Regions from separate parts of the Rhizobium sp. RSm-3 genome, predicted to be linked through region 1. Evidence: riboswitches for the same ligand, from Rfam matches in the RefSeq annotation. Region 1 holds a riboswitch; the other holds the start of a gene.
What was found. Region 1 has a riboswitch for FMN ahead of ribN (riboflavin transporter RibN). Riboswitches for the same ligand answer to the same signal wherever they lie in the genome.
Positions count from the first base shown of each region.

Region 2: linked by a shared signal. The riboswitch ahead of BBJ66_RS09370 (6,7-dimethyl-8-ribityllumazine synthase) and the one ahead of ribN (riboflavin transporter RibN) in region 1 are both predicted to bind FMN.

Region 1 covers NZ_MAWZ01000035.1:258,815-274,077, forward strand. The annotation lists gene BBJ66_RS24150 (cytochrome P450) at 1-1,080, opposite strand, end outside; gene BBJ66_RS24155 (GGDEF domain-containing protein) at 1,221-2,474, opposite strand; gene clpP (ATP-dependent Clp endopeptidase proteolytic subunit ClpP) at 2,880-3,509, shown strand; gene clpX (ATP-dependent Clp protease ATP-binding subunit ClpX) at 3,808-5,085, shown strand; gene lon (endopeptidase La) at 5,508-7,925, shown strand; gene hupB (DNA-binding protein HupB) at 8,132-8,407, shown strand; FMN riboswitch at 8,530-8,681, shown strand; gene ribN (riboflavin transporter RibN) at 8,865-9,773, shown strand; gene BBJ66_RS24185 (esterase-like activity of phytase family protein) at 9,869-12,067, shown strand; gene BBJ66_RS24190 (aldo/keto reductase) at 12,274-13,260, opposite strand; gene BBJ66_RS24195 ((R)-mandelonitrile lyase) at 13,412-13,813, shown strand; gene BBJ66_RS24200 (class I SAM-dependent methyltransferase) at 13,921-14,526, opposite strand; gene BBJ66_RS24205 (hypothetical protein) at 14,690-15,049, shown strand; gene BBJ66_RS24210 (glutathione peroxidase) at 15,183-15,263, shown strand, end outside.
Region 2 covers NZ_MAWZ01000006.1:169,883-185,145, reverse strand. The annotation lists gene BBJ66_RS09390 (SDR family NAD(P)-dependent oxidoreductase) at 1-404, opposite strand, end outside; gene BBJ66_RS09385 (LysR family transcriptional regulator) at 598-1,500, shown strand; gene BBJ66_RS09380 (DUF1194 domain-containing protein) at 1,678-2,454, shown strand; gene BBJ66_RS09375 (VOC family protein) at 2,669-3,358, opposite strand; gene BBJ66_RS09370 (6,7-dimethyl-8-ribityllumazine synthase) at 3,520-3,954, opposite strand; FMN riboswitch at 4,033-4,175, opposite strand; gene BBJ66_RS09365 (SRPBCC family protein) at 4,579-5,025, shown strand; gene BBJ66_RS09360 (GCG_CRPN prefix-to-repeats domain-containing protein) at 5,209-5,529, shown strand; gene BBJ66_RS09355 (hypothetical protein) at 5,613-5,837, opposite strand; gene BBJ66_RS09350 (adenylate/guanylate cyclase domain-containing protein) at 5,999-7,090, shown strand; gene BBJ66_RS09345 (ArsR/SmtB family transcription factor) at 7,164-7,811, shown strand; gene BBJ66_RS09340 (MFS transporter) at 7,808-9,067, shown strand; gene BBJ66_RS09335 (LysR family transcriptional regulator) at 9,056-9,979, opposite strand; gene BBJ66_RS09330 (phytanoyl-CoA dioxygenase family protein) at 10,109-11,032, opposite strand; gene BBJ66_RS09325 (helix-turn-helix transcriptional regulator) at 11,130-11,954, shown strand; gene BBJ66_RS09320 (LLM class flavin-dependent oxidoreductase) at 11,967-12,989, opposite strand; gene BBJ66_RS09315 (metallophosphoesterase family protein) at 13,339-13,980, shown strand; gene BBJ66_RS09310 (hypothetical protein) at 14,162-14,518, opposite strand; gene BBJ66_RS09305 (DUF899 domain-containing protein) at 14,524-15,263, opposite strand, start outside.

The sequences.
Region 1 (15,263 bases):
GCCGAAGGAGAGGTTTGCCGCCTCGTTGCGGTCGGGCCGGAAGGCGAGGGGATCGGTGAATTTCGCCGGGTCGAGATTGGCGGCGGCGAGAATGAGGCTGACCTTGTCGCCGCGCTGGAAGGAGACGCCGTCGATTTCGGCAGGCTCCAGCGCCCAGCGCTGGAAGATGTGGACCGGCGCGCAGATGCGCAGGGTTTCCTCGACGGTGCGCTCCGTCGCCGCCTCGTCGCGGAAGAGCATCGCCGGATCCGAGCCGCTCTCGAGGATGGTGCGCACGGAATTGCCGATCTGGTGCACCGTCGCCTCGTGCCCGGCATTGAGCAGCACGATCGTCGTCGAGATCAGCTCTTCCTCTGTCAGATACTGACCCTTGTGCTCGGTATGGATCATGTGGGTCAGCAGGTCGTCGCGCGGTTCGGCGCGGCGTTCGGCGATGACAGTCCTGACATAGTCGGAAAATTCCTTCGCCGCCCGTTCGGCCTCGTCCTCCTGCGCACGCGTGCGGCCGAACATGTACATACGGACATAGGCGTGCGACCACGCGAGCAGCTGCGGTCCCATCTCCTCGGGAATGCCGATCATCCGGGCGATCATCGTCACCGGGATGATGTCGGCAAAGGCCGACAGCAGCTCGACCTCACCCTTGTCGGCGAAGCCGTCGATCAGCCGGTTGGCGAGTTCGGCAAGCTCCGGCTTCATCTTCTCGACATGCCGGGAGACAAAGGCGCGGTTGACGAGCGTGCGCAGCCGCGTGTGCTCGGGCGGTTCGAGTTCGAGCAGGGAATAACGTTCCGAGAGATCGAAACTGGCAAGATGCGGCATCGGCTCGGCAAGCCCGAGCTCCTCGCGGCTGGCGATATGCAGAATCTGCCGGCCGAAGCGGCGGTCGCGCAGCAGCCCGTTCACATGGTCGTAGCCGGTGAAGAACCATTGCTTCTGCTCGCGCCAGTAGAAGGTCGGGCAATGGGCGTGCAGGGCGGCATAGACGGCATTCGGGTTGCCGTAGAAGGCAGGATTGCGGGCATCCAGCGAGACGTGGCGGCTGGCGGGGTCGATCGAGAGAAAGGGCGGTATCGTCATGACCCGAAGGCTTAGCGGATTTGCCGGGCCTCGGAAAGATGGCGGGGTGAGGGCGAGCATCCTGAAACGACGCGCCCGCAGGACGCGCCGATCACATTAAAATCCGTGCCTAACCCCGGGGATTGATTCCGGTTTTCCGGTTAACCGGCCCGCGACAGCGTGCCCATGCGCCGCAGCGCCTCGACTTGGTCGTCGACCGTCGGCACGAGTTCGCCGGCGGTGGTGCTGGGCGTCGCCGGTGCCGGGGCTGCGGCCTCCGCTTCGCCGAAGGTAACCGTGCAGTTGCGGCCGGCGCCCTTCGCCGCATAGAGCGCCCGGTCGGCGGCCGAGATCAATTTGTCGATATTGGCTTCGATCGAGGAGGCGAGCGCGATGCCGATGCTGACGGTGGCCGGGACGATCGCTTCGCCGGTGCTGACGGGCAGGCGGCAGAATTCGGTGCGGATCGCTTCGGCGATCGCCTCGGCTTCGGTCTGGTCCGCAACTGCGGCGAATGCTGCGAATTCCTCGCCGCCCATACGGCCGAAGATGTTGTTCGGAATATATTGGCGGGCCATGCGCGCGAATGCGGTCAGCACGGCATCGCCGGACTGGTGGCCGAAACGGTCGTTGACGCGCTTGAAATGGTCGAGATCGAAGAGCATCACCGCGACCTGGCGCTGCTCGTCATGGGCTTTTTCCTGGATGGCGTCGAAATAACCCAGCAGGCCGCGGCGGTTGAGCACGCCGGTCAGCGAATCGGTCAGGGTGAGGGCGCGCAGGTGCCGTTCGGATCGCTCCATGATCAGCCGGCAGGTGAAGGCGAAGGCGATGGTGAGCAGGAAGGCGCTTGCCATGGCCGAGGCGCCGCCGAGATTGGTTGCCTCGATATCGCTCGGCAGCGTCAGCGCCATCGTCAGCGCCGAGCCGAAGCACAGGCAGCCCTGGATGACGAAGACGCCCATCAGTTTGACGCGGGTACGCTCACGGCGCATGTCGCCGGCGGCGACCGCCAGGGCAAGCGCCGTCGCACCCGTCGCCGAAGCGAGATTGTAGAGCACCACGCGGTTTGAATAGTCGCTGTTGACCCAGGGCAGGAAGACCCCGGCGAGCCAGATTACCGGCGGCAGCAGCGCCCACCATTCGATCTTCTTGCGGTCAAGCGCCAGAAAACCCGCCACCCAGGCGCTCTGGCCGAGCAGTGCGATGGCATTACCGATCTCGATGGACAGCAGGCTGGGGACCTGCTCACGCAGCGCGATCATCGCAAAGCCGATGCCGGTCAGAAGGAAGCCGAGGCCCCAATAGAGATAGGCCTCGTTCCTGACATTGTGGCGCCAGGCGACGAACAGCACCAAAGCGAGCGTCATGGCCTCGGAACACCAGATGGCGAGACCTGTAGCGATATTGAACACGGCAGCAACCCCTTGCCCGTCGGCCTTATAAGTCGGCCCCGATTTATTGGCCTGCATCCTTGCCGAGGAAGTTCGCCACTTCCTTAATGCTGCTGCGCTGCGGCATGATTTTACGCCGATATCTGCCGGTAGGCTTTCCCTAGGGTAAACGTGCGTGAGCACTCTCGAATGGAGTAAGCATTCCTTCATCCTGTCGCGGAGAAAAGCCGGGGAGGGCGGTGCCATGGGCTCGCCGTTAACAGGCGCTTGGCGGAAAGAGGCTACCAGCTAAACCCGTCTTGCCCCGGCTTCTTAACGTTATCCGCATGCGTGTCTTGAAGAGGAGGGCCGGGACACTCTATGTAGGGATAAGACATTTTCTTTGATTCCCGGCGCCGGCCGGCGAGACGTTGACAAAGGACGCACATGAGAAACCCAGTCGATACCGCAATGGCGCTCGTGCCGATGGTCGTGGAACAGACCAACCGCGGTGAACGCTCCTACGACATCTATTCCCGCCTGTTGAAGGAACGCATCATCTTCCTGACCGGTGCCGTTGAAGACCATATGGCGACGCTCGTCTGCGCCCAGCTTCTCTTCCTCGAAGCCGAAAACCCGAAGAAGGAAATCGCCCTCTACATCAATTCGCCGGGCGGTGTCGTGACTGCCGGCATGGCGATCTACGACACGATGCAGTTCATCAAGCCGGCGGTTTCGACGCTCTGCATCGGCCAGGCCGCCTCCATGGGCTCGCTGCTGCTGGCCGCCGGCCACAAGGACATGCGCTTCGCCACGCCGAATTCCCGCATCATGGTGCATCAGCCCTCGGGCGGCTTCCAGGGGCAGGCTTCGGACATCGAGCGCCACGCCCGCGACATCCTCAAGATGAAGCGCCGCCTGAACGAGGTCTATGTCAAGCACACCGGCCGCACCTACGAGGAAGTTGAAAAGACGCTCGATCGTGACCATTTCATGGATGCGGACGAAGCCCAGGGCTGGGGCGTGATCGACAAGGTTCTGACCTCGCGCCTCGAAATGGAAGGCGAGCAGGCCTAGTAATTAATTGGGATGGTGTTTTCGTCGCCACAGTTCTATCTCATTTGTGATCGAACAAGGCTTTCAACTGGCGACGAAGACGCTAATAGTAGCCATTAATGCTATGTTGAATTTTTATGACATAGCATTCGGCATTCGAAGGGGAATTCGTTGCCGCCGGAACCCGGACATAATTGGGCCCGATTCGTACCCCCTGAAGCCCTTCTCGGCAAAGGCTCCGATAACGGAGTGCCGCCAGGAGCTGATTGAGTGGACCGCGATTTCGCCTTGAAATGCGGCGTGCTGGAAGGAAAGTGATATGAGCAAGGTCAGCGGCAGCAACGGCGGCGACTCCAAGAACACACTCTATTGTTCGTTCTGCGGAAAGAGCCAGCACGAAGTCCGGAAACTGATTGCCGGGCCGACCGTCTTCATCTGCGATGAATGCGTCGAATTGTGCATGGACATCATCCGCGAGGAGAACAAGTCCTCGATGGTCAAGTCCCGCGACGGCGTTCCGACGCCCCAGGACATCATCAAGGTTCTCGACGAATATGTCATCGGCCAGCGGCAGGCGAAAAAGATCCTGTCGGTCGCCGTTCACAACCATTACAAGCGCCTGGCGCACGCCTCCAAGAACGGCGAAGTCGAGCTGGCGAAGTCGAACATCATGCTGGTCGGCCCGACCGGCTGCGGCAAGACCTATCTCGCCCAGACGCTCGCCCGCATCATCGACGTTCCCTTCACCATGGCCGATGCGACGACGCTGACCGAAGCCGGCTATGTCGGCGAGGATGTCGAAAACATCATCCTGAAGCTCCTGCAGTCGGCCGACTACAATGTCGAGCGCGCGCAGCGCGGCATCGTCTACATCGACGAAGTCGACAAGATTTCGCGCAAGTCCGACAATCCGTCGATCACCCGCGACGTCTCGGGCGAGGGCGTGCAGCAGGCGCTCTTGAAGATCATGGAAGGCACGGTCGCTTCCGTTCCGCCGCAGGGCGGCCGCAAGCACCCGCAGCAGGAATTCCTGCAGGTCGACACGACCAACATCCTGTTCATCTGCGGCGGTGCCTTTGCCGGTCTCGACAAGATCATCTCCGCCCGCGGCGAGAAGACGTCGATCGGCTTCGGCGCGACCGTCAAGGCCCAGGACGACCGCCGCGTCGGCGAAGTCCTGCGCGAGCTGGAGCCGGAAGACCTGGTCAAGTTCGGTCTCATTCCCGAGTTCATCGGCCGTCTGCCGGTTCTGGCGACGCTCGAGGATCTCGACGAGGATGCGCTGATCCAGATCCTGTCCGAGCCGAAGAACGCGCTGATCAAGCAGTATCAGCGGCTGTTCGAGATGGAAGACGTGGAGCTGACCTTCCACGAGGATGCCCTGCGCGAAATCGCCCGCAAGGCGATCGTCCGCAAGACCGGCGCCCGCGGCCTTCGCTCGATCATGGAGAAGATCCTGCTCGACACGATGTTCGAACTTCCGACGCTGGAAGGCGTGCGCGAAGTCGTCATCTCCGAGGAAGTGGTGCGCGGTTCAGCCCGTCCGCTTTACATCTATGCCGATCGTCAGGAAGAAAAGGCCAACGCTTCGGCGTAACCTTTTGCGCTTTCGCACGATTATTTTGGGGGCTTGCCATCGGCAGGCCCCTTTCTATTTGAAAAACCATCCGAGGCACTGTTAGTATTTTGCCGGTGGGAGCCGGAATTGACTTTGCCGATGTTGGGAAGGGGCCGATGTTGCGCAAGGAAGAGTGGTTGGGCAATGATGCCGTGATTCCGTAAGCCCATTGTCGGCGCTTGTATTTTAGCCGATCAAAAATGGTAAGCGCCGGTCCAGCCACGCGCTTCATAGTGTTGGCGTTCCGTTGTAATAAAGCTGTCACATCCGGGGAACGCGGGCGTTAGCGTGGCTTGAAAAGCGTAGTCAGAACCTCCACTTGTAGCAACAAGTGAGAGTGCGGCCGGTCCCAAGCGGCCGTGCAGAGAGCCCGGCAACGGGACGATGGAAAGGACTTAAAAATGACGAAGAAAACGTCTGTAGCGAGCAGTACTGCCTACCCTGTTCTGCCTTTGCGCGACATCGTGGTTTTCCCGCATATGATCGTGCCGCTGTTCGTCGGACGGGAAAAGTCGATCCGTGCGCTCGAAGAGGTCATGGGTTCCGACAAGCAGATCATGCTCGTGACGCAGATCAACGCCAGTGACGACGATCCGGATCCCTCCGCGATCCACAAGGTCGGCACCGTGGCGAACGTATTGCAGCTCTTGAAGCTGCCCGACGGCACCGTCAAGGTTCTGGTCGAAGGCCGCGCCCGCGCCGAGATCGACACCTATACCAGCCGCGAGGATTTCTATGAGGCGCTCGGCCACGTGCTTGAGGAGCCGCATGACGATCCGGTCGAACTGGAAGCCTTGTCGCGTTCGGTCGTCTCCGAATTCGAGAGCTATGTGAAGCTCAACAAGAAGATTTCGCCTGAAGTGGTCGGCGCTGCCAGCCAGATCGACGACTATTCCAAGCTCGCCGATACGGTTGCTTCGCATCTGTCGATCAAGATCACCGAGAAGCAGGAGATGCTGGAAACCACCAGCGTCAAGGCCCGCCTCGAAAAGGCCCTCGGCTTCATGGAAGGCGAGATTTCGGTCCTGCAGGTCGAAAAGCGCATCCGCTCGCGCGTCAAGCGCCAGATGGAAAAGACCCAGCGCGAATACTACCTGAACGAACAGATGAAGGCGATCCAGAAGGAACTCGGCGACGGCGAGGAAGGCCGCGACGAGATGAGCGAACTGGAAGAGCGCATCTCCAAGACCAAGCTGTCCAAGGAGGCCCGTGAAAAGGCCGATGCGGAGCTGAAGAAGCTGCGTCAGATGAGCCCGATGTCGGCCGAGGCCACCGTCGTGCGCAATTATCTGGATTGGCTGCTCGGCATTCCCTGGGGCAAGAAGTCGAAGATCAAGGCCGATCTCAACAATGCCGAGAAGATCCTCGAAGCCGATCACTTCGGTCTCGACAAGGTCAAGGAGCGTATTGTCGAATATCTGGCCGTGCAGGCCCGCGCCACCAAGATCAAGGGTCCGATCCTGTGCCTCGTCGGCCCTCCGGGTGTCGGCAAGACCTCGCTCGCCCAGTCGATCGCCAAGGCGACCGGCCGCGAGTATGTCCGTATGGCGCTGGGCGGCGTTCGCGACGAAGCCGAAATCCGCGGTCACCGCCGCACCTATATCGGCTCGATGCCCGGCAAGGTCATCCAGTCGATGAAGAAGGCCAAGAAGTCCAACCCGCTGTTCCTGCTCGACGAGATCGACAAGCTCGGCCAGGACTATCGCGGCGATCCGTCTTCGGCGCTGCTCGAGGTGCTGGATCCGGCGCAGAACTCGACCTTCATGGACCACTACCTGGAAGTCGAATACGACCTGTCGGACGTGATGTTCATCACCACGGCGAATACGCTGAACATCCCGGCGCCGCTGATGGACCGCATGGAGATCATCCGTATCGCTGGCTACACCGAAGATGAAAAGCGCGAGATCGCCAAGCGGCATCTGCTGCCGAAGGCCATCAAGGAACATGCGTTGCAGCCGGAAGAATTCTCGGTCAGCGACGACGCCCTGATGGCGATCAGCCAGCAGTACACCCGTGAAGCCGGTGTGCGCAGCTTCGAACGCGAACTGATGAAGCTCGCCCGCAAGGCGGTCACCGAGATCATCAAGGGCAAGACGAAGTCCGTGCATGTGACGGCTGCCAACATCTCCGACTATCTGGGCGTCCCGCGCTTCCGCCATGGCGAAGCCGAGGGCGAGGATCAGGTCGGCGTTGTCACCGGTCTTGCCTGGACGGAAGTCGGCGGCGAACTGCTGACCATCGAAGGCGTGATGATGCCGGGCAAGGGCCGCATGACGGTCACCGGCAATCTGAAGGAAGTCATGAAGGAATCGATCTCGGCAGCGGCCTCCTATGTCCGCTCGCGTGCTGTCGATTTCGGCATCGAGCCGCCGCGCTTCGACAAGAGCGACATCCACGTGCACGTGCCGGAAGGCGCGACGCCGAAGGATGGCCCCTCGGCCGGCGTCGCCATGGCGACCGCGATCGTTTCGATCATGACCGGTATCCCGGTGAACAGGCACGTGGCCATGACCGGTGAAATCACCCTTCGCGGCCGTGTGCTGCCGATCGGCGGTCTCAAGGAAAAGCTGCTCGCAGCGCTTCGCGGCGGCATCAAGAAGGTGCTGATTCCGGAGGAGAACGCCAAGGACCTGGCGGAGATCCCGGATAATGTGAAGAACAGCATGGAGATCATCCCGGTGTCCCGCATGGGCGAGGTGATCAAGCATGCGCTGATCCGGCGGCCGGAGCCGATCGAATGGGACGGCACGGTGGAAACGCCTGTCATCACCTCGGTCGAAGGCCTCGATGAGACGGGCGCAACCATAGCGCATTGAGTGGCCCAGGCCACATTTATGCCCCATTGGCTGAAAAGACGGAAAAAGGCTGGCGAAAACGCCAGCCTTTTTTGTGAAAACGTCATGGAGACGCTTGCTTTTCCTTGATTTGCAGGGCTTTTGGGTTCCCGGCGGGCCTGATGAAACCTATTCTGCGCCTAGCTTACTTTTGAGTCGTTTCGTACCATTTAGAAAGGGGTGGAAACATGAACAAGAATGAACTCGTGTCCGCAGTCGCCGAAAAGGCAGGACTGACGAAGTCTGACGCGGCTTCCGCTGTTGACGCGGTTTTTGACGTTGTCCAGGGTGAACTCAAGAACAAGGGCGACATCCGTCTCGCCGGGTTCGGCAGCTTCACCGTTTCTCATCGTGCCGCATCGAAGGGCCGTAACCCGTCGACGGGCGCTGAAGTCGACATTCCGGCTCGCAACGTGCCGAAGTTCACGCCCGGCAAGGGTCTGAAGGACGCCGTCAACGGCTGATCTGAGATTATCCGCCAGCCGTAAACGAGACCGGCTGCGCAGGATTTGGAAGGGGTTCGGCTTTGCCGGACCCCTTTTTGATTTCGCCGCTTGCCGCATGCGACGCTTTGTTTTACCAACAGAGCTGTTCTCAGGGCGGGGTGAAACTCCCCACCGGCGGTAAGGGTTTCGGCCCGAGCCCGCGAGCGCTTTGCCGAGCTGTCGCCCGGGAAAGGTCAGCAGATCCGGTGCGATTCCGGAGCCGACGGTATAGTCCGGATGAAAGAGAATGAGCATGGCCGCGTGCGGGCAGGGGACTGCCGGCGTCAGTGTGCTGTCGCCTCATGCGTCCTGATTTATGTTGGTCCCTGCATAATTCCCTAAATCGGAATCGATTTAGGGAGGAAATTATGCAGCAATTCAAAGTGCTACAGCGTCCTTTGCGCGTCTGAAAGGACGCGCGGCGCTGTACGTTTGGATGAAAGACATGAATCAGAATTCCCTTGCGGTCGAGCCGTCCCGCGCCGTTGTCGGTGCACTCTGGATGGTCCTTGCCGGCATCGTCTTTTCGCTGCTCAACGTCGTCACCCAATGGCTGACGATGAAGCTTGCCTTTCCCTCGGCCTCGGCAGCCTTCTGGCAATATGGCTTCGCCTTTGTCTTTTCTCTGCCGCTCCTTCGCAGACTCGGCCTGGCGGCGATGCGCACGCGCTATCCCTGGCGTCACCTCGCGCGCGTCTTGCTTGCCGCGCTCGGCGTCGAGGCCTGGGTGGCTGGCCTTGCTTCGGTGCCGATCTGGCAGGCGATCGCACTGGTGATGACCTCGCCCTTCTTCATCATTCTCGGCGCCCGGCTTTTCCTCGGCGAGCGCGTCGGTCCGGCCCGCTGGGCGGCGACCGCGGCAGGTTTCACCGGTGCGATGATCATCCTGCAGCCATGGTCGGACGGCTTTGGCTGGGCAGCACTGCTGCCGGTGCTCTCGGCGCTGCTCTGGGGCGCCTCGTCGCTGATCACCAAGAGCCTGACGGGCATCGAGCGGCCGGAGACGATCACCGTCTGGCTGCTCGTGCTGCTGACCCCGATAAACGGCGGGCTGGCGCTGGCGGCGGGCTTTGCAGTGCCGACGGGTGCAACGCTTGCCTTGTTCCTGCTGGCGGGGCTGCTGACCGCCGTCGCGCAGTATTTCCTGACGCTTGCCTACGCCTCAGCCGATGCCGCCTACGTCCAGCCTTTCGACGATTTGAAGCTGCCGCTGAATGTGCTCGCCGGCTGGCTGTTCTTCGGTTATGCGCCGGCGGGCTACCTCTGGCTCGGAGCAGCCCTCATCCTTTCCGCCTCGCTCTTCATCATGCGCAACGAGATGCGCAGGGAGCGGCAACCCGCCTGAGCTGATCCGGCGCAAAATGTCGCCTCTGTCATGCCTCTGTCATGCCGCTCCCGCAGAAAACCCATGTTTCGACTGTTCGACACATGGGGGATTTCATGACCATTTCATCGCGCAAGGCAGCGCTTGCTGCCGTGCTTCTCGCTTCCGTTGCCTTCCCGGCCGCCGCCGAACCGGTCTTCAACCGCATTGCGTCCTTCCCGGTCGCGCAGAATCTGCCTGATGCCAAGGACAAGCTGTCGCCGAGCTCTGCCGAGATCATCACCGCGACCGACGACGGCAACACGCTGATCTATAGCGACAGCCCGCTCGGCGCGATCGGCTTCATCGACATCACCGACGCCAAGGCCCCGAAATCAGGCGGCGCGCTGATGATGGACGGCGAGCCGACATCGGTCACCTCGAGCGCCGGCAAGGCGCTGGTCGCCGTCAACACCTCCGAAAACAAGGCCAAGCCCTCGGGCCGTCTGGCGATCGTCGACGTGGCGACGAAGACGATCGAAACCAGCTGCGATCTCGGCGGCCAGCCGGATTCGATCGCGCTCAACAAGGACAAGACGCTCGGCGCCATCGCGATCGAAAACGAGCGCGACGAAGAGGTCAACGACGGCAAGATCCCGCAGATGCCGGCTGGCGATCTGGTCGTCTTCCAGCTGAAGAACGGCGCCGTCGATTGCGGCACCATCAAGCACGTGGCGCTGACCGGTCTCGCCGGTGTCGCACCCGAAGATCCGGAGCCGGAATTCGTCGCCTTCAACGGCCTGAACGAGATCGCCCTGACGCTGCAGGAAAACAACGAGATCGTCATCATCGACGCCAATACGGCTCAGGTGAAAACGCATTTCTCCGCCGGCAGCGTCGATCTCACCGGCATCGACACCAAGCGTGACGGCGCCCTGAAATTCACCGGCGAATTGAAGGGCGTGCCGCGTGAGCCCGACGCCGTGAAATGGCTGGACGACAACCGCCTCGTCGTCGCCAATGAAGGCGATTATCAGGGCGGTTCGCGCGGTTTCACCATCTTCGACAAGACGGGCAAGCTTCTCTACGAATCGGGCGCATCCTTCGAACGCGCCGTCGCCCATATCGGCCACTATCCGGAAAGCCGTTCGGGATCGAAGGGCGTCGAGCCGGAAGGCCTCGAAGCGGCAAAATTCGGCGATGAGCAGTATTTCTTCCTGCTCGCCGAGCGCGCCTCGGTCGTCGGCGTCTATAAGGATACCGGCGCCGATCCAGAACTCGTGCAACTGCTGCCGTCGGGCATTTCGCCGGAAGGCGGGATCGCCATTCCCCAGCGCAATCTTTTTGCCACCGCCAACGAACTGGACCTCGGCAAGGATGGCGGCGCACGCTCGCATGTGATGATCTACCAGCGCTCGGAAGGCGAGAAAGCCTATCCGCAGATCGTCTCTGCTGACAAAGACGGCAATCCGATCGGCTTCGCAGCCCTTTCCGGCCTTGCCGCCGTGCCGGGCAAGCCAGGCATGCTCTATGCCGTCAGCGACAGCGTTCTCGGCGCGCAGCCGACGATCTACACGATCGATGCCAGCAGGAAGCCGGCTGTCATCACCGACGCTCTGATCGTCAAGCGCGACGGCGCCCCAGCCCAGAAGCTCGACATCGAAGGCATCGCGGTGGCTGCCGACGGCTCGTTCTGGCTGGCCTCGGAAGGCTACAGCGAGCGCCTCGTCCCGCACGCCCTCTACAACGTCAACGCCAAGGGCGACATCAAGGCCGAGATCGCCCTGCCGAAGGAACTCGCCGCCAACGAAATCCGCTACGGCTTCGAAGGCGTCACCATTATCGGCACCGGCGACGACGCCACGCTCTGGATGGCGGTCCAGCGCGAGTGGGGTGACGACGAGAAGGGCTTCGTCAAGCTCGTCTCCTACAATCCGAAAAAGAAGGAATGGGGCGCCGTGCGCTATCCGCTCGACAAGACGGAAAGCGGCTGGGTCGGCCTGTCGGAGATTTCGGCTCAGGGCGACAGCGTCTACATCATCGAGCGCGACAACCTCGTCGGCGATGCCGCGAAGCTGAAAAAGCTATACAAGGTGGCGATCTCGGAGCTGAAGCCCGCCAAGCTCGGCGGCGAACTGCCGGTGGTCAAGAAGACCGAAGCCCACGACTTCCTCGGCGAACTCAAGAGCGCGACCAACGGTTACGTGCTCGACAAGCTCGAAGGCTTCACCTTCGACGCCTCAGGCAAGCCCTACGCCGTCACCGACAATGACGGCGTCAGTGATTCCTCAGGCGAGACGCTGTTCTTCCCGGTGGAGCTGAGCGCCACGAACTGAGTCGCGATAGAGGGGGAAAAGCCCCTCACCCTAACCCTCTCCCCGTGAAAAACGGGGAGAGGGGACGTGCCTTGCGAGAGGTAGGAGGGCAACCGAGAGGTTGCGGCATATCCCCTTCGCCCCGTTTACGGGGAGAAGGTGCCGGCAGGCGGATGAGGGGCGGCTCTCCGTAGTGCCGCAGCCCTCAAAAACAAGCAGCTCCAGCCCTACCAACGCTGATGCACATGCGGCGCGATCAGCCGCTCGTAGATCTCGCGTGTCGCCGCCATGACATCGGCCGACAGCGGCGCGAGATCGGCGGCGGCCGCATTGGCTCTCGCCTGTTCGCCATTGCGGGCGCCGGGGATGACGACGGTGACGGCTTCGGTCATCAGAATCCAGCGCAGTGCAAAGGCGGCCATGGTGGCGCGTGAGGGCACCAGCTTGCGCACCTCTTCCACCGCCTGCAGGCCGACCTCGAAGGGCACGCCGGCAAAGGTCTCGCCGACATCGAAGGCTTCGCCGTGGCGGTTGAAGTTGCGGTGGTCGTCGCTGGCAAAGTGGGTCTCCCGGGTAATCTTGCCGGAGAGAAGGCCGCTGGCCAGCGGCACGCGGGCGATGATCGCCACGTTCCTGCGGCGGGCTTCCTGGAAGAACAGGTGGTCCGGGCGCTGGCGGAAGATGTTGTAGATGATCTGGATGCTGACGACGCCTGGATATTCGATCGCCTTCAGCCCGTCCTCGACCTTTTCGACGCTGACGCCATAACCCTTGATCTTGCCGGCCTTCTGCAGCGCATCGAGACCTTCGAAGACCTCCGGCTGGTAAAACACCTCGCGCGGCGGGCAGTGAAGCTGCACGAGGTCGAGGCTGTCGACGGCAAGATTCGCAAGGCTGCGGTCGATGAAGCCTTCGAGGTTCGCCTTGGTATAGCCTTCGGCGACATGCGGGTTGAGGCGGCGGCCCGCCTTGGTGGCGACCATCGGCCGTTCGCCGCCGCGCGCCTTCAGCACGTCGGCAATGATCTTTTCCGAACGGCCGTCGCCATAAACGTCAGCCGTATCGATGAAGGTCATGCCGGCATCGAGCGCGGCATTCAGCGCCGCGCGTCCATCCGCCTCGCTGATATCGCCCCAGGAGCCGCCGATCTGCCAGGCGCCGAAGCCGACATTGGTGACGGTAAAGGGCATGCGGCCGAAAGCATGGTGTTTCATGAGAAAAATCCTTCTTAAGTAATGAAAGACACCGGCCTAGCAGGCGGGGAACTGTGCGGCAATTGCCGATCCGGCCTTGATCGGTCGTCCCGTTGAAATATCGTGGAGCGCGGTAAGGCTTCAACCGCAATGGAATAGAAAAGGAAAGATCATGGAGATCAAACCCGCCGGCTCCAGCCCCTCGATGACGCCGCCGGCCGACTATTTCACCGGCGCCGTCCGCCAGGACCCGCTGATGGAGACGCCCGAACCGGCCCGGATGCGGGCAACCTCCGTCACCTTCGAACCCGGCGCCCGCACCGCCTGGCACACGCATCCGCTCGGCCAGACGCTGATCGTCACCTCTGGCAGGGGCCTCGTCCAGAGCTGGGGCGGTGAGATCAGCGAGATTCGCGCCGGCGACACGGTATGGTTTTCGCCGGGCGAAAAACATTGGCACGGCGCTACCCCGGATACGGCGATGACGCACATCGCCATTCACGAAGCGCTGGACGGCAGGCATGTCGATTGGATGGAGCAGGTCAGCGACGCGCAATATTCCGGCCAGGCGTAAAGCATGTCTCGCAAAGTGCGCAGCGGTCTTGCGATAAAGACATGCGCAAAAAAGAACGAAAGCGCGGGCCAAGCGAATCTGAAAGATCGCGCCGCGCTTTCGGCTGATCAGAGCCGCTTCAGGCAATAGGAAAAATGCGCATGTGATTCGACCGTCAGGAATTCGAATTGCCAGCCGTAATCCTTGCAGAATTTGGTGACCGCCTCGACGACGCCATAGACGATCGGCTTGACCGTATTGCCGGTGCAGAAATCATGCCCGGCAATGCGCCCCGTCCGCTTCACCTTCTTTTCGCAGAGCAGCAGTTCCTGCCAGGTGAGCTCGAAGGAATGATCGGTGTCGATATAGGCCCAGTCGAGGAAATCGTCCTCGAATTCGGCGAGCTTCTCCAGCGAGGTGCCCTGCATCAGATGCAGCCGGCCGGCCTCGATCTCGGCCGCGAATTTCGTATGGATCGAATCGAGGCCGGAGCTGTAGCGATCCATCGACCAGGGATCGATGAGGTAGAGCTGGGCCGGGCGATTCTTTTCCAGGATCTCGGCCGTATATTCGCCGAAGGCAGCACCCACTTCGACGCCGATACCGCCGTTCGGGATGCGGTAGAGCAGCTCGCCGCGATCGGGCAGCAGACGGGCGTTTTCCATATGATGGGCGCTGAGCGGGGTGCGCGGCATGCTCGCCCGGAGCGCCTGCCTGTCTTCACGTGTCTTCATCTCTGATCTCGGGATTGCGGGCGTCTGACGGCCCTGATGCGGTCTGCGGGGAACGTAGGAGCAGCGGACCTCGATGACAACCACATGACGGGAATTTGCTTCTTTCGAACAAATCGCTAAGTTTCACCTGTGGACTGACGAGAGCCCCGGGAGGAGCGATTTCATGAGACGCATGTGGCCTGAAGAGTTCAACGCCATCATCAACGGAGCCGAGGAGGTGATGTTGGAAGCACCCGCGGAGGCCGGCGAAGCGCCGCTGCACCGCAAGGCGCTGAAGGCGCGCATCAGCATGGCGGATTACGAGCGGATCTGGCCGCTGGCCGAGATGCGCTTCCGGCTCGGCGAGGAAGCCCTGGAAGGCAAGGCCATAACCCTGATCACCACCAACCCCCATTACCACGCCTGGCACCCGAAGGACGGCGGCAGCGTCGAATCCGTGTCTGATAGCGGTCGCCATTACAAGACGGATTATCTCGTCGTGCACTTCCTGCTCGACGACGTGAAGGAAACATCCCCCGCCTGAGCGGCTTGAGTCCGGCGCCGGCCGCAAGCCTGCGCCGGCTCTTGTTGACGCCGAGTTGATCCAGACGCTGATGACAACGGCTGCGATATCGCTAAGTTTGGCGGATATGTTCCGACCAAAATTGGAGGTTCCCGTGACGGGCAACGTGCTGGATATCCCTGTCAAGTCAGTGGACGGTCGTGAGACCACGCTCAACGAATACAAGGGCAGGGTG
Region 2 (15,263 bases), on a different contig from region 1:
GTGATGCTGACGATGCTCCCGCCCGATTTCTGAGCGAGCATCTGCCGGACGACCAACTGGGTCAGGTGAATGAAGCCTTCGAGATTGGTTGAGGACAGCTTTCGGAAGTCGGTCAGGGTGTAATCGACGAACGGCTTGCTGAAGAAAATGCCGGCATTGTTGACGAGGGCGTCGATCGAGCCGAACCGGTCGATCGCGGTCTGTGCGACCCGCGCCGCGGTTTCGGCATCGCCGATGTCGCCATCGACGAGCGCCAGCTTATCTGAAGCCTGAAAGGCATCCGAGGCGCTGACCTGGCGCGAGGTGGCGACGACATTATAGCCGCGCTCGATGAAGGCGTTGACGAGCCCGGCTCCAATTCCCTGGGAGGCGCCCGTGACGATGACAGTCTTTGCGGTAGTCATGTTGAACTCCATAATTTGGTCGGGCAACGAAGGTCTTGCGCTTGCGAAGGCCGGGTCGCTCGAGATGGGGCGGCTGCGAATGCGCCTCCATCGGGTTGTGATTGTTTTCGCAAGGTGAATATGGCAAAAACTCCATTCCTCGATTAGATGGAAATATCTGGATTATCTTTTGCATGTATGCAAAAATAGCGGCATGGCGGACCTGAACGACATCGCGGTTTTCGTAACGGTGGCGCGGTACGGCAGCTTCAGCCGCGCCGCCCATTCTCTCGGTATGCCGGTCTCGACCGTCAGCCGGAAGGTGACGTCGCTGGAGGAGCAGCTCGGCGTGACGCTGCTACAGCGCACGACACGCAAGCTCAGCCTGACCGCGCAGGGGAGCGCCTATTTCGATCGGTGCAGCGAGCCGCTCGCCCATCTTGTCGACGCCGAACAGGCCCTGACGGAGGCGCAGAGAAAGCCGGAAGGCTTGCTGAAAATCTCCGTGCCCGTCATCTTCGGGCAGGAGGTTTTCTATGAATTCGTTTCGGCCTTCCTGAAGACCTATCCCGAGATCCAGGTTGATCTCTTCGTCACCAACCTGTTCCTCGATCTGATCGCCGAGAATATCGATCTCGGCATCCGCTTCGGCGAACTCAAGGATTCCTCGATCGTCGCGCAGCGGCTCGGAAAGAGCGTGCGCTATCTGGTCGCCGCACCGGACTATATGAAGGGCAGGCCGCTTCCCTCAAAGCCCGAGGACCTGAAGCACCACCAGTGCGTGCTGCTGAACGGCCGCAACGGCGAAGCGGAATGGCATCTCGTCAGCGGCCTCAAATCGGTTCGCCAGCAGGTGTCGGGGCCGGTCTCGAGCCGGGATTTCGAGGCGGTGAGCGCCTTCACCTATCGCGGGCATGGCATCGGTCTGCTGCCTTCCACCTATTGCGACGATGAGATTAGAAGAGGCGAACTCATCCGCCTGCTGCCCGACTGGTCGTCCGAGGAGATATTCGTGCATGCGGTCTATCCGACACGCCGCTTCCTGCCCTTGCGCCTGCAGGTTTTCCTCGAAGCGCTGAAGGCATGGAAAAACCCGTTATGGCTGCCATTGCATTGAGGGCGTCCTGATCGGTGCTACACGAGAGCCTCGCGCGAAGGAGCGCGGCTCAGGGCCCAACTCGCCTGGCCAATCCATCACCGAAAATTGAAGCCCCGCGGGCGGCCCCACGTCCGGTGCCGGCCAAGCTGTGTTACAGTTGCCTCGCCTGGGAATGGCGCAGGGATTGGATAGCCAATGCTGACGACACTTGCGGTGCTGATGGGTCTTTCCGGCGTCGCCCCGGTCGCTGAGATCGGGAGAAGCGAGGTCGACGTGGCGCTGGTGCTGGCCGTCGACACCTCGCGGTCGATGGATTTCGAAGAGATCGGCATCCAGCGCCAGGGTTATGTCGAGGCGCTCAAGCACAAGGAATTCATCGATGCGGTCAAAGGCGGTCTGACCGGGCGCATCGCCATCAGCTATTTCGAATGGGCGGGCTATGTCGTCCAGGATTCGGTGATCGACTGGCAGGTGATCGAGACGGAAGCGGATGCGATCGCCTTTGCCGACAAGCTCGACGCCCGGCCGGTCGCCACACAGCGGCGCACCTCGATCTCCACCGCCATCGCCCAGGGCGCCAGCATGATCATCGCCAGTCCCTTTCAGGGCGCGCGGGAGGTCATCGACGTTTCCGGCGACGGCCCGAACAATTCCGGCAATCCCGTGACACCAGCCCGCGACAGGGCGGTGGAAGCGGGCATGGTCATCAACGGCCTCGCCATCATGCTGCGGCCTTCCGATGCGCCCGACGGGCTCGACAAATATTACGCCGATTGCGTCATCGGCGGCCCCGGCGCCTTCGTGCTGCCGGTCCACAAGATCGAGGATTTCGCGGTCGCCGTGCGCCGCAAGCTGGTGCTTGAAATCAGCGGCCTTTGGCCGCCGGCGACAGTGCGTGAGATCGCGGGGGATGCGCCCGCAGCCGACTGTCTGGTTGGCGAGAAACAGTGGCGGGATTTTTTCGAGCGGTGACGGTGGGCGAGGCTTGCGCTTAGTGCGAAGTGGGGGACAACGGAGGACGTGCCGTGTAGCCCCCTCATCTGCCGGCAGGCAGATGAGGGGGCTACACGGCACGTCCTCCGTTGTCCTTCGCCTCGCCTTGAGCGGCAAGCGAAAGGCAAGCGGACTGCATCATTATTAAGAGGCAACACAGACGCGACGAGCGTCTGCGTCCCTCTACCGCCATCTACAGCGGCAGTTCCCTGCCGGCTTGTTCGCTGACCATGTATTGGGCGTACCAGTCCGGCCAGCCTTCGTCGTGCTTGCCGCCGTTGCGCTTCTCGTGTTCGCCGTGGGCGGTCGCCGCGCGGCGCAGCGCTGAGGCAAGGTCGCTCGACGTTGCAAAGGCCGTCTCGTCGGCGTCGATGCGTCCAGGCAAGCGCTCGGTGACTTCCTGGAACAGCCAGCCATTGCCGTCGGGGTCCTTGAACGAGGCGAAGGAGCGGTAGCTGCGGTGCTCGGGATCGCGACCGGTGATCCTGAGCCGTCCGAAGAGATAGGGCTCGTCCTTGCCGGCATAGACGCCTGATGCGTCATGGAACACGTCGCTGACCTCGACGCCGCGGGCGATGAGATCGCGGCGGGCGGCCTCGATGTCGGAGACGATGAGGTAGAGCCCCTGGGCGGAGCCGGGCTGGGCGGCGGTGATATTCTTGCCGAAGATGATCGCGCAGCCGGAGCCGGGCGGGGTAAACTGGATCACCCGGAAATCGGCATCATTGGCGAAATCGGCGTCTAGCCGCCAGCCCAGCCCGTCGTAAAAACGTTTGGCGCGGTCGACGTCGGAAACGGGGATGACGACCACTTCGAGCTTGGTGTCGACCGGCCGTGTTCTCTGATTTTCGATAGGGGGTTCACTGCGCATTGCATTGCTCATCTTCAGCTCCTTGGGGTTCTGGATGCATTAAGAATGGCGATACATGTCGGGGTCGAGTGGACCACAGCGCGGCGAGGGCGTCGAATCAATTATTCTGTCGGAATTGACCCGATGAAGGCGGCGGGACCGATCCCGCCGCCTCGGTTCCGAGGATCAGCCTTTTACGCTGCAAGAGCGGCGCGTGTCTTCCCGATCGTCAGCGCGGCCTTTGCGGCCTCCCGCCCTTTCTCGACGAAGTGTGCGCGGTAGATCTGCTTATGGTGCTCGGTTTCCTGATACTGATGCGGCGTCAGCGAAACCGACAGCACCGGCACGCCGGTATCCATGCCGGCGCGCATCAGCCCATCGACCACGGCCTGGGCGACGAATTCGTGGCGGTAAATTCCACCGTCGACGACGAAAGCGGCGGCAACGACGGCGGCATAGCGCCCGGTTGCGGCAAGATCACGGGAAAGCAGCGGCATCTCGAATGCGCCGGGAACATCGAACACATCGACCTGCTCGGGCGGAACGAGCTGATGGAAGCCGTCAAGGGCGCGGTCGACGATGTCGGCGTGCCAGCTGGCTTTGATAAAGGCGTAGCGGGTGGGTGTCATGGTAATCTCCTTTGGCGAACAGACACATCACCCAAGGCGATCACGAACGTCCCCGACAGCCGCAAGGGCGGTGGGAACGCGCGTTCTCTTTCATCCGGACTATGACCGTCGGCTCAGGCATCTCACCTGATCTGCTGACCCTTCCTGAGAAGGCGCTCGCGGGCTCGCAATCGAAACTGCATACCGCCGGTAGGGACTTTCACCCCGCCCTGAGAACGGCGGGGACAATAGGGGCAAGGCGGCGGGCTGGCAATAGGGTGAAATGCTTTCATTGTGCAATGCGGCGTGGTCCGGGCGTGAGTGGCTCGAAGGGCAAGGCGGTTGTTCCGGTATGCCCCGGCCATATGCCTTTCGCTTGCCGCTCAAGGCGTTCGTCTCTGACGCTCCTCACCCCCTCATCTGCCCTGAAGGGCACCGACCGGGGTCGAGCGACGATAGGAGCGAGTGCACTGAGCGTAAGCGAAGGGCATAGTGACGATCCAGCCTCGGAGAGGAATGTCTCCATCGCCCTTGCTGAACCCACACGTTTGCCTACATGCTTCCAATGAGGACACCCCGTCAAAATTGCGTAGCGCCGATCCCGCCCGAGGCGAGGGCAGGCCATGACAACCATGGGAGAGAGAGATGCAAGACCCCCTCGTCGTTCACCGCGAGGCGCATATCGCGGCGCCGCCGGCCGCGGTCTTTGCGTTGATGACCGACCCGGAAAAGATCCTGCGCTGGATGGGAACGGAAGCGCAGGTCGAGCCGCAGCCGGGCGGGCTCTATCTCGTCAACGTCACCGGCGCCCGCTTTGCGCGCGGCTCGTTTCGCGAGGTGGTGCCGGTTCATCGCCTTGCTTACAGCTTCGGCTGGGACGGCAGCGAGGTGGTGCCGCCGGGGTCGAGCCTGGTCGAGATCGATCTGATCGAGCAGGGGAGCGGAACGCTGCTGCGGCTCACCCATAGCGGTCTGCCGAGCGCCGATCAATGCGCCGGCCACGCGGAAGGCTGGGCCCATTACCTCGGGCGGCTGATCGAGGTCGCCGCCGGGCGTGACCCGGGTCCCGACTCATTTTCCGGCAGGACATGAACGGTTTTTGCAGGCCGGAGGCTTGTCCCGAAGCGGTTGCCGTTGCGGGAAAACGGCTGGCCGGCGCTCCGACCGGCCGTCCGAAAGCGCTTCTTTTTTGCCCGCAAACATGAACGCTCAGTTCATCTCCAGTTCAATTTGGCCGCCCTAGGGTGAGGGCGGCTGGATGAAATGGAGTTTCCGATGAAGGCACTTTCTATCGCGGCTGCCTTGCTCGCTGGCAGCCTCTCGATTGGCACAGCTGAGGCGATGCCGATGGGGACAATCAATGTCCAGAGCAATGTCACAAGCGATGTCACAAAGGTCGACTATGCGTGCGGCCGCGGCTGGCATCTGACCCGCTGGGGCGAATGCCGGCGAAACTGGCGACGCCCGCCGCCGGTGGCGTTCTACGGCGGTCCGCCCCGCTGGGGCTGGGAGCGGCGTCACCGGGATTGGGATGGTCCGCGCTGGCGCGATGATCGGCGCGGAGAGTATCGCCGCCGCTGGCGGGATGACTATTAAGGTCTCGGTCAGAGACAGATCGATGGAGGCCGGCGCAATCTTCGCCGGCCCTTTTCATAGAAGTTTTCTTCAGCGGCTTGGCGTCAGACCGTGCTGAGGAGCCAGTGTTTGCTGTCGATCAGTTCTTCGAGTTCGACAGGATCCTTGACGCCGAATTCATACCATTCGATGAGTTCCTTCGCCTTGCGGCTGCTCTCCTCTGCGCTCAGCTCGACCTGATATCTTTCGCACCACCGCCGAAGGATCGACGTCAGCAGCGTCATGTCATTGCCATCCAGCGGATCTTTCGGCCAGAATATCGTGCCCATCGCACCCCTCAATCACACGATGATGAACGGCGCATAATGGAATGAAAACCGCGCAAGTTTAAAGTGTTATTTTTCGTTTTGCGCCGTGATGAGATTCCCGACAGGAAGAGGGCCGCCAGCGGCGTTCTTGCTGATGTCCCGGAGCGATGTCATGTTGGGGCATGGATCTGCCGTCTCCCCTTGCCTGGCTGGTTGACGAGGCCACGGCCTCGCCCGGTCCCGAACGGTTTCTGGCCGAGCTCGGGCGCCGGCTGTTGGCGGACGGCCTGCCGCTTTCGGGCGGCGCGCTGACGCTTTCGGTGCCGCATCCGATCATCGCGCGGCGCACCTGGCTGTGGCGGGCCGAGACCGGGGCGGTCATCGAGGCGCTGGCCTTCGCTGCGGCTCCACAGAACGAGGCCGGCCGCGAGTGGCTGGCCGGGCTCGGGCCCGTCTGGGAGGAGAGGATCGGGCCTTCGCCGGATGACCCCATGCTCGGCTGGGCGGGCATAGCCGACGGGGCAGGGGCGGAGGCCTTCGCTCCCGATGCAGCCGCCCGGCTGCGGGAGGTCGCGCGTTTTGCCGCCGCGCCGCTTGCCGCACTTGCGGCGCGGGAGGCGCGGACGGCGCTGCTCGAAGCCTATCTCGGCCGGCGCAGTGCGGCCCGGGTTCAATCAGGCGCGCTCGCCCGCGGCAGCGGCGAAACCATCCGTGCCGCTCTTCTCTGCGCCGATCTGCGGGATTTCACCGCGCTTTCTGAAGTCACCGAGCCGCATGCGATGATCGCCGCGCTCGACGCCTATTTCGACCGCGTCGCCGGCGCCGTGCACGCCTTCGGCGGCGAGGTGCTGAAATTCATCGGCGACGGCGTGCTGGCGATCTTTCCCGTTACGACAGGCGCCGAGGCCCGGGGCGATCGCGACGCCTGCGAGGCGGCGCTGAGGGCGGTCGCGGCCAGCCGCGCCGGCATGATCCATCTCGACCGGATGCGTGAGGCGGAAGGTCTGGCGCCGCTGCCCTTCGGCGCCGCGCTGCATTTCGGCGAGATCCTCTGGGGCAATATCGGCGCGGCCGACCGGCTGGATTTCACCGCCATCGGCCCGGCGGTCAATCTGGTCAGCCGGCTGGAAGGGCTTTGCAAGCCGCTCGGCCGCAGCGTGCTGATCTCGGGCGCCGTGGCGGCGAACACGGCGACGACGCTGATACCGCTCGGAGAGCAGAGTTTGCGCGGCATCGCCGAGCCTTGCGCGGTCTTCACCCTGCGGGAAGATTGAACCTGCGGGCAGGCGCACCATTTATGCAAAGAAATATTTGCAAAGATATATTTGCAATTGTATATTTGGCTCCATGAAAGATCAGCGCTCCCAACCTGCCGCAGATGCCGCCTCCCGCACCGTCAGCCGGGTCGTGCCCGAGCCGACCGCGCTGAAGGCGCTCGCCCATCCTGTCCGGCTGCGCATGCTCGGCATGCTCAGGATCGATGGTCCTGCCACGGCGACACAGCTCGCGGCGCGGCTCGGTTTGAACAGCGGCGCGACGAGTTATCATCTGCGCCAGCTTGCCCAATATGGCTTCATCGAGGAGGCGCCGCATGCATCGAGGCGCGACCGCTGGTGGCGTGCCAGCCACGAGCTGACCTCGGTGCCGCCGAGCGAGGCCGAAGGAGAGGCGCTCGATCTCGACATCGCCTTCAGTCAGGCGGCCCTCTCCCTGCAGGTCGGCCAGATGCAGCAGGCGTTGGAGGAATATGCCGAGTTGCCGGCCGAATGGCGCAAGGCGACGGCCGCCGACGACATCATCATCCCGATGACGGCTGATCAAGCCGAGGCTCTGACGAAACGGCTGACCGGCATCATCCTGGAAGCGATGCGGGCAGCCCCCCCGCTGGGCGAGGCGGCGTCTCGGGATCCCGGCATGGTTCCCTTCTACGTCATGCTGCACGCCTTCCCCTATCCGGGCCGCGTTCCGCATCGCGAGGGGGAGGATGAGCCGTGAGGAGGGGCAGGCCTTTCCTGGCGCTCGCCGCTGCCGAGACATGTTCGCTGTCCGGCACGCGGCTATCGACCATCGCTATTCCCTGGCTGGTGCTGAGCATGACGGGCAGCCCTGTGCTGACAGGGCTGACGGCGATGATGGAGATGCTGCCCTATGTCGTCGCCAAGGCGCTCGGCGGGCCGCTGATCGACCGCGTCGGCGCCAGGCGCATCGCCATCGTCTGCGACACCGCTTCGGTGGCCGTGGTCGGGATGGTGCCGCTGCTCGACTTTTTCGGCCTGCTCGGCATGCCGGTGCTGCTGCCCGTTGTCTTTGCCATGGGCGTGCTGCGTGGTCCTTCCGACGCCGCCAAGCAGGCAATGGTTCCCGATATCGCCAGGCTCGCGAAGGTGCCGCTCGAACGGGTGACCGGCGTCGCCAGCGCGATCGAGCGGCTGGCTTCGACGGCGGGTGCCGCCGGCGCCGGTGCGCTGATCGGGCTGATCGGCCCGGGCCAGGCGCTGCTCGTCAATGCCGCCACCTTTGCCGCCGCCGCGCTGATCGTCGCAGTCGGCATCCCCGGGATAATGCGTGCGCCCGAGCTATCCGGCGCACCCGGCGCCCGATCGGCAGAAAGGGCGTCCTATCTCGGCGATCTCCGCGAAGGCTGGCGCTTTCTGCGCGGCGATGCGGTGCTTGTCAGCATCGTCGCCATGGTGGCGATCACCAATCTGCTGGATCAGGCCTATCATGCGGTGCTGCTGCCTGTCTGGACACGCGATTCCGGCCATGGTCCGGAACTGCTGGGAGCGATGTTTGCGGCATTCGCCAGCGCGTCGATCGCCGGTGCGGCGATTGCCGCGGCAATCGGTGAGCGGATGCCGCGTTTGATGGTCTATACCGTGGCATTCCTGTTGACCGGTTTTCCGCGGTTTCTCGTTGCCGCGTTGGATGCGCCGCTCGGCCTTGTCTTTACCACCCTGGCCATCGCAGGATTCGCCTCGGGCTTCCTCAACCCGATCCTCTCGGCGGTGATCTTCGAGCGCATCCCCAAGCCGCTGACCGGCCGCGTCACCTCCATGAACGCCGCCCTTTGCTTCGCCCTCATTCCTTTCGGTGGCCTCGTCGGCGGCGCGCTGATCAGCACGATCGGTCTTGCCGGCGCGCTGCTGCTCACTGGGTTTGCCTACCTCGTCGCAACCCTCTTTCCCCTTGGCCTGAAAAGTTTCCGCGGTTTCGACAGGGCGGTTGCCGGTGCTTCCGTCTCAAGACGATGAGCGGGTGCCCGCTTTCTCGTCCCTCAGCGCCTCGACCATCAGATCGATAAAACGGTGGATGCGCGGTTCCAGCAGGCGCTTGTCGGGATAAAGCGTGACGATCTTGGTGTCATCGGCTTCCAGTTCGGGCAGGACCTGCCGAAGATGCCCGGCGGCGAGATCGCCGGCGATGAGGAAATCGGGCAGGAGCGCGATGCCCAATCCCGCCCGGGCAGCGTCGCGGATCGCCTCGCCGCTGTCGAGCCTCAGGCGGCTGCGCCCCTGCGCCTTGATCCAGGAACTGCCCTTGCCGCGAAAACGCCAGCCCTGCCTTTGGTTGCGGCTGGTGAAAATCAGGCAGTCGTGGGCTGCGAGATCGTCGATATCGCGTGGCTCGCCGCGCTCGGCGAGATAGGAGGGCGAGGCGCAGAGGCGCGTCCTGTAGGTGGCGATCACATGCGAGACCAGCCGGGAGTCCGACGCAGTTGCGCCGATTCGGATCGCCAGATCGAAGCCTTCCTCGATGATGTCGGCGAGACGATCGGTGAAGCTCATCTCCACCTGGATGTCGGGCCAGGTCCAAAGGTATTTTTCCAGCAGAGGCAATATGACGAGCCGTCCGAAGGCATCGGGTAGGGTGAGCCTGAGAACGCCGCGCGGCATGCCGCTCTGGCCTCCCACGCTCGCTTCCGCCTCGTCGACCGATGCGAGGATCTGCAGGCCGTGCTCGTAAAAGACCCGCCCTTCATCGGTCAGGCTTAGCGTTCTTGTCGTGCGGTTGAGCAGACGCGCGGCGAGCCGCTCTTCCAGGCGGATGACCGCCTTTCCCGCCGCCGAGCGGGACAGGCCCATGGCCTGGCCGCCGGCAATAAAGCTTCCGGCATCGACGACGGCCATGAAGATCAGGATATCGTTCAGGTTCGTGCGCGGCATCAGGCAACTCGAGCGGTTCGGTCCCAGCCATAAGTCGGTCAGTCATGCAACCGATTCAAGGCTCGGACCATCAACGCTCACGACGCCTGTAAGGTCCCGACACTTCGCAATTGAGGCGTTGGAACGGGGCTACAGCATATCGCCGAGGCTCCAGTGGTTGTTCCATCGGGCGTCGATCTCGTCGTCGACATTCTGATATCGGATGTCGGTCGAGAGGCGCAGCCTTCGGCCGCGATCCCGGTTGGTGGTCGAGGCGTGGATCATGTAAGGTGAGTGGAGCACGACGTCACCGGCCTCATAATCGGCGGCGAGCCAGCGGGTGTCGAAGCGCTCCGCCATATCCGGGAGATCCTTCGAGACCCAGCCGCCTTCCGTCATGCGGCTGTTATAGGCGCTGATCCGCTCTTCAGGCGAAAGATCGCCGCTAGCGGCGTGGAACTCGGCCTCCATCTTGACTCCAAGTGCGTGCGAGCCTTCGAGGTAGACCAGGCCGCCCATCTCCGAGGGGATATCGCCGATCGGGATCCAGGCCGTCACCAGGCGGCTGGTGCCGCCGCGGAGATAGACGAGATCGTAGTGGGCGGGGGTGGCAGTCGGCGAACCGGGCTGAGTGAAACGCATGATCTTGCGCTTGTGCAGGTAGGAGATGCCCTGCAGAAATTCGTCCATGAAGCGGGTGAGCGGTGGTTGCGCGCAAAAGCCTTCATAGGCGGCGGAGCGGACAAGCGACATCAGGCGCCGGTTCGCCAGGCTCCAGTCGACGTCGGTGGCCGAGGCGATCCCTTGCGAAAAATCGCTGCCGGGCTCGACCAGTCCTGTCACCGCGAGGCGTTCGAACACCCAGCCGCGGAAGTCGATGATGTCGGCCCACGGCAGAAGACCTTTCAGCCAGACATAGCCATCGTTCTGGTAACGGCGGCGGATGGCGTCGATACCGATGGCGGGGTCGGTCGGTGTGAGCCAGCCCGTCCGTTCCGCCGGCAAGCTTTTGCCGTGGGCGGCAAGAGGAAATTCCGGTGTTCGGGTCTGCATGATTTTGGCGGCAATCGACATTTCAGCCTTCCCCAGCTTGAATTGATTTGCCATCAATTAGCTGATCTGCAGGGATAACCGACATGGAGGAAATTCATAGATGGACTTTTCGCTCATCATGAAAAACGCCGAGGCCATTTATAGAACGCCGCTTGGCGCGGCCGGCGGACTGGCGGTCACCGGCAGCGGCAGGCAGCATGCCCGCCATGCGGTGACCGAGCGAAAACTTCCGAGTTTCGCCGTCGTGCTGGTGGAGCGCGGGCAGGGCTGGCTGGAAACCGCCGCCAGCGGCCGCCTCAGCCTGACCGGACCTGCGCTGTTCTGGCTGTTTCCCAACCGCGCGCATTCCTACGCTCCCGACGAAGGCGGCTGGGACGAGCGCTGGGCGCTTTTCGAAGGATCCTTCCCGCGGGACTTCGTCAGGCTGAGGATCATTGCCGAGCGCCATCCGGTCGTGCCCCTGCATCATCTCGATGAGTTGGCGCGGCTCTTCGGCAAGCTTCATGCCGATCTGCTTGACGATACCAATCTTGGGCAGGCGTCGGCGGCACTGATGCTGCATCAGATCGTCATCGCAGCCGCCAGACAGGCAATCGATGCAGTCGATCGGCGCCAGGCAGGGGCTGATATGGCCGACATCGTCGAAACGCTACGGCGGCGGGCGATGCAGCCGCTCGATCTTGCTGCCTTCGCCGCCGAGCACGGCATGTCGCCGGCCACGCTGCGCCGGCGGTTCACGCTTGAAACCGGATTGCCTCCCAAGGCATTTCAGCTTCGGGTGCGCATGGATCATGCCAAACAGCTGCTGGCAACCACCGACGAAAAGATCGAAACGGTTGCCGCCATGATCGGCCTGGATGATCCATTTTATTTTTCACGCATCTTTCACGAACGCGAAGGCTGCAGTCCCCGCGAATTCCGTGCGCGATATCTGCGGGGTTGAAAATGGCAGGTGTCAGCGCCAGCCGAGCGCCGGGGCGACGTGGGTCAGGATCGCCTCGATGACATGGGCGTTGTAGGCGACGCCGAGCTGGTTGGGGACGGTAAGCAGCAGCGTGTCGGCCTCGGCGATCGCCTGGTCCTCGGCGAGCTGCCGGATCAGGACGTCGGGTTCGGCGGCATAGCTGCGGCCGAAGATCGCCCGGGTCTTCTCGTCGAGGAAACCGATCTTGTCGTCCTCGTCGTTGCCGTAGCCGAAATAGGCGCGATCGCGGTCGTCGACCAGCGCGAAGATGCTGCGGCTGACGGAGACGCGTGGCTGGCGCGTGTGACCGGCCGCCTTCCAGGCCTCGCGGTAGGCGCGGATCTGGTCAGCCTGCTGGACGTGAAACGGCTCTCCCGTTTCGTCGTCCTTCAGCGTTGAGCTCTGCAGGTTCATGCCGAGCTTGGCCGCCCAGACGGCGGTGGCGTTGGAGCTTGCGCCCCACCAGATCCGCTCGCGCAGCCCCTCCGAATGCGGTTCGAGGCGCAGGAGGCCCGGCGGGTTCGGAAACATCGGCCGCGGGTTGGGCTTGGCAAAACCTTCGCCGCGCAGCACTTCGAGGAATACTTCGGCGTGGTGGCGGGCCATGTCAGCCTCGCTCTGGCCTTCGGGCGGCGCATAGCCGAAATGGCGCCAGCCATCGATCACCTGCTCGGGCGAGCCGCGGCTGATGCCGAGCTGCAGCCGGCCGCCGGCGATGAGATCGGCGGCACCCGCATCCTCGGCCATGTAGAGCGGGTTCTCGTAGCGCATGTCGATAACAGCGGTGCCGATCTCGATCCGGCTGGTTCTCGCGCCGACGGCCGATAGTAGCGGAAAGGGTGCGGCCAACTGGCGGGCGAAATGGTGCACCCGGAAATACGCTCCATCGGCGCCGAGCTCCTCGGCTGCGACGGCAAGGTCGATCGACTGCAGCAGTGCATCGCCCGCCGAGCGCGTCTGCGATTGCGGCGAGGGCGTCCAGTGCCCGAACGAGAGGAAACCGATCTTCTTCATGCCGATGCCGCACCTTGATCCGTTGTGCCTGGGGTTGATGCGTCATCGCACAGTTTTGGCCCGGAAGACAATCGGAACTGGCAGGATATGGTGTATCGGCGTGTCGCGAGCCAGGCGCTCACGAGGCACCTCAAGATGAAGTCGGAAAGAGCCAGCAGTCGCGCCGGCCGATCTCCTCAAGCGGAAGGAGAAGCAATTGCGGTAAATGCCGGATATGGAGTCGGTTTTCGCGATGGCGGCGGGGTTTGCGTTTGTTATGATGCGGCGGACGGTAAGAGTGAGCCTCCATGCCATGTGCGTTCTTCGCCTTGGCCGCCGGCCGTTGAACTGCAGCCGAGAGTCTTGGAACATGCGCTACACGTTCGCCATCGGTGATATCCACGGCTGTATCGACCCACTGAATAGGATGATCGATCGTATCGAGGCTTATGCGTCCGAAGGCACGATCGTCTTCCTTGGCGACTATATCGATCGCGGGCCAGACAGCAAAAGTGTCCTCGACTGTGTCATTGCCGGCACGTCCGACCGGTGGCGATGGATCTGCCTGAAAGGCAATCATGAGGACATGATGGTTGCTGCCTATGCCGACAGCGACAGCAGAGACGTGTGGATCAGCAACGGCGGACTTGAAACCGAAATGTCCTATGATGGCAGGGTTCTGCCTCAGCATTTGCAATGGGCTGACGATCGTCCCCTCATGCATGTGGATCGATATCGCATCTTTGTCCATGCCGGCGTTGTTCCGGAATTTCCGCTGCAACGGCAGACCAAGCGCGATCTTCTCTGGTTACGGTACCCTCCCGGCGAGTCCAGCGACTATTGGGGCAAACACTTGGTGCATGGACATACTCCCTCACTGTCCAATCCGGTGACGACAGGAAACCGCACCAATATCGATAGCGGCTGCGTCTTCGGCGGCAAGCTATCATGCGCGGTGTTCGACGATGACGTTGCCGGCGGGCCGATCGACTTTATCGAGGTGAAGGCCTGAATGCGGCGCGTCGGTAAAGGTGGTGAGCCAGAGACGGCGGAGCAGTACGGAACGAGGAATCGATCGCTGCCCTGATCCGTCAGAAGAAGGTTTGGCGAAAACGCACCCGATCTCCGTCATTCCTGTCCTCGGGTCGAAGCCAGACAGGAATGACGGAGGAGATGTCGCGGCGCCGGCACCATCACCTCCGGCTCGAGCTTCGCCAGCCGGCGGCGAGACGCAGCCAGGGCGTCAGGTGGAAGCTGCTCATCAACAGGTACATCACCACCATTCCGCCGATCGGGAAGGCATTCTGCGTCGTGGTGCAGACCATGTCGGCGCTGCCGGTGGCGGCCGTCAGCAGCGCCATGAGCGCGAAGGTTGGGGCGGCGGCGAGCGATAGCCAGTCCGCAGCATGGGCGACGATCCCGCCGCCTGGGCGAGGACCGCTCGGCTTAACGGCTGTTCCGTCTGCGGCGGCGGCCAGTGAGAGCCATTCCGCGGCGTTGAGAGAAGCATTGCCGTCGCCTCTCTTGGGAGTGTGGGCGGAAAGCAGCATCTCCGTTACTCCTTGCCGTAGCGGTCGTGATGGCGCCACCAGATGCCGGTTTCGTTGCGACCCTTGGGTGCCCGGTCGAGCCATTGGTACATGCCCCAGAGCCCGTCCAGCCCGCGGGCATAGCTGGAATAGCTATGATAGACGGCGCCGTCGATGAGTTCGAAGGCGCTGACGCCGGGCCGGTCACGGGTGTAGGTCATGACATCGGTGCCCGTCATGGCGGCAATCTGGCCTACCGGGCCTTCTCCTTCAGGCTGCTGCCATTGCTGCACGATTTGGCCGGCGAGCGGTTCGGGGGCGGGCGGCTCACGCCGGTAATTGTATTCTATATCGCCTCGGCGCTGGTCGTCGGCGCTGAACCAGACGCTAAAATCGCCGTTGAAATCGCTGCCGAAGGACGAGGCCCAGGGGAAGCTCCAGCCCATGCGCCGCCTGAAAGCCTGAAGCTTCGCGAGCGGCGCGCGCGACACCGCCCAGAAGGCGACATCGTGGTTTTCGAGATGGATGAAGAAGCCGTTGAAACCATCGGCGATCGAGGAGCAGGACGGGCATCCGGCGGCATAATCGGGGCCGAACATGAAGTGATAGACGAGAAGCTGTGAACGTCCGCCGAAGAGGTCTTTCAGCGAGACGTTGCCGTCTTCGGTGTCGAAGCGGTATTCCTTATCGATCCCGACACGCGGCAATTGCTGGCGTTTCAACGCCAGAGCATCGCTCTGCCTGGTCAGCTCCTTTTCCTCCTCGA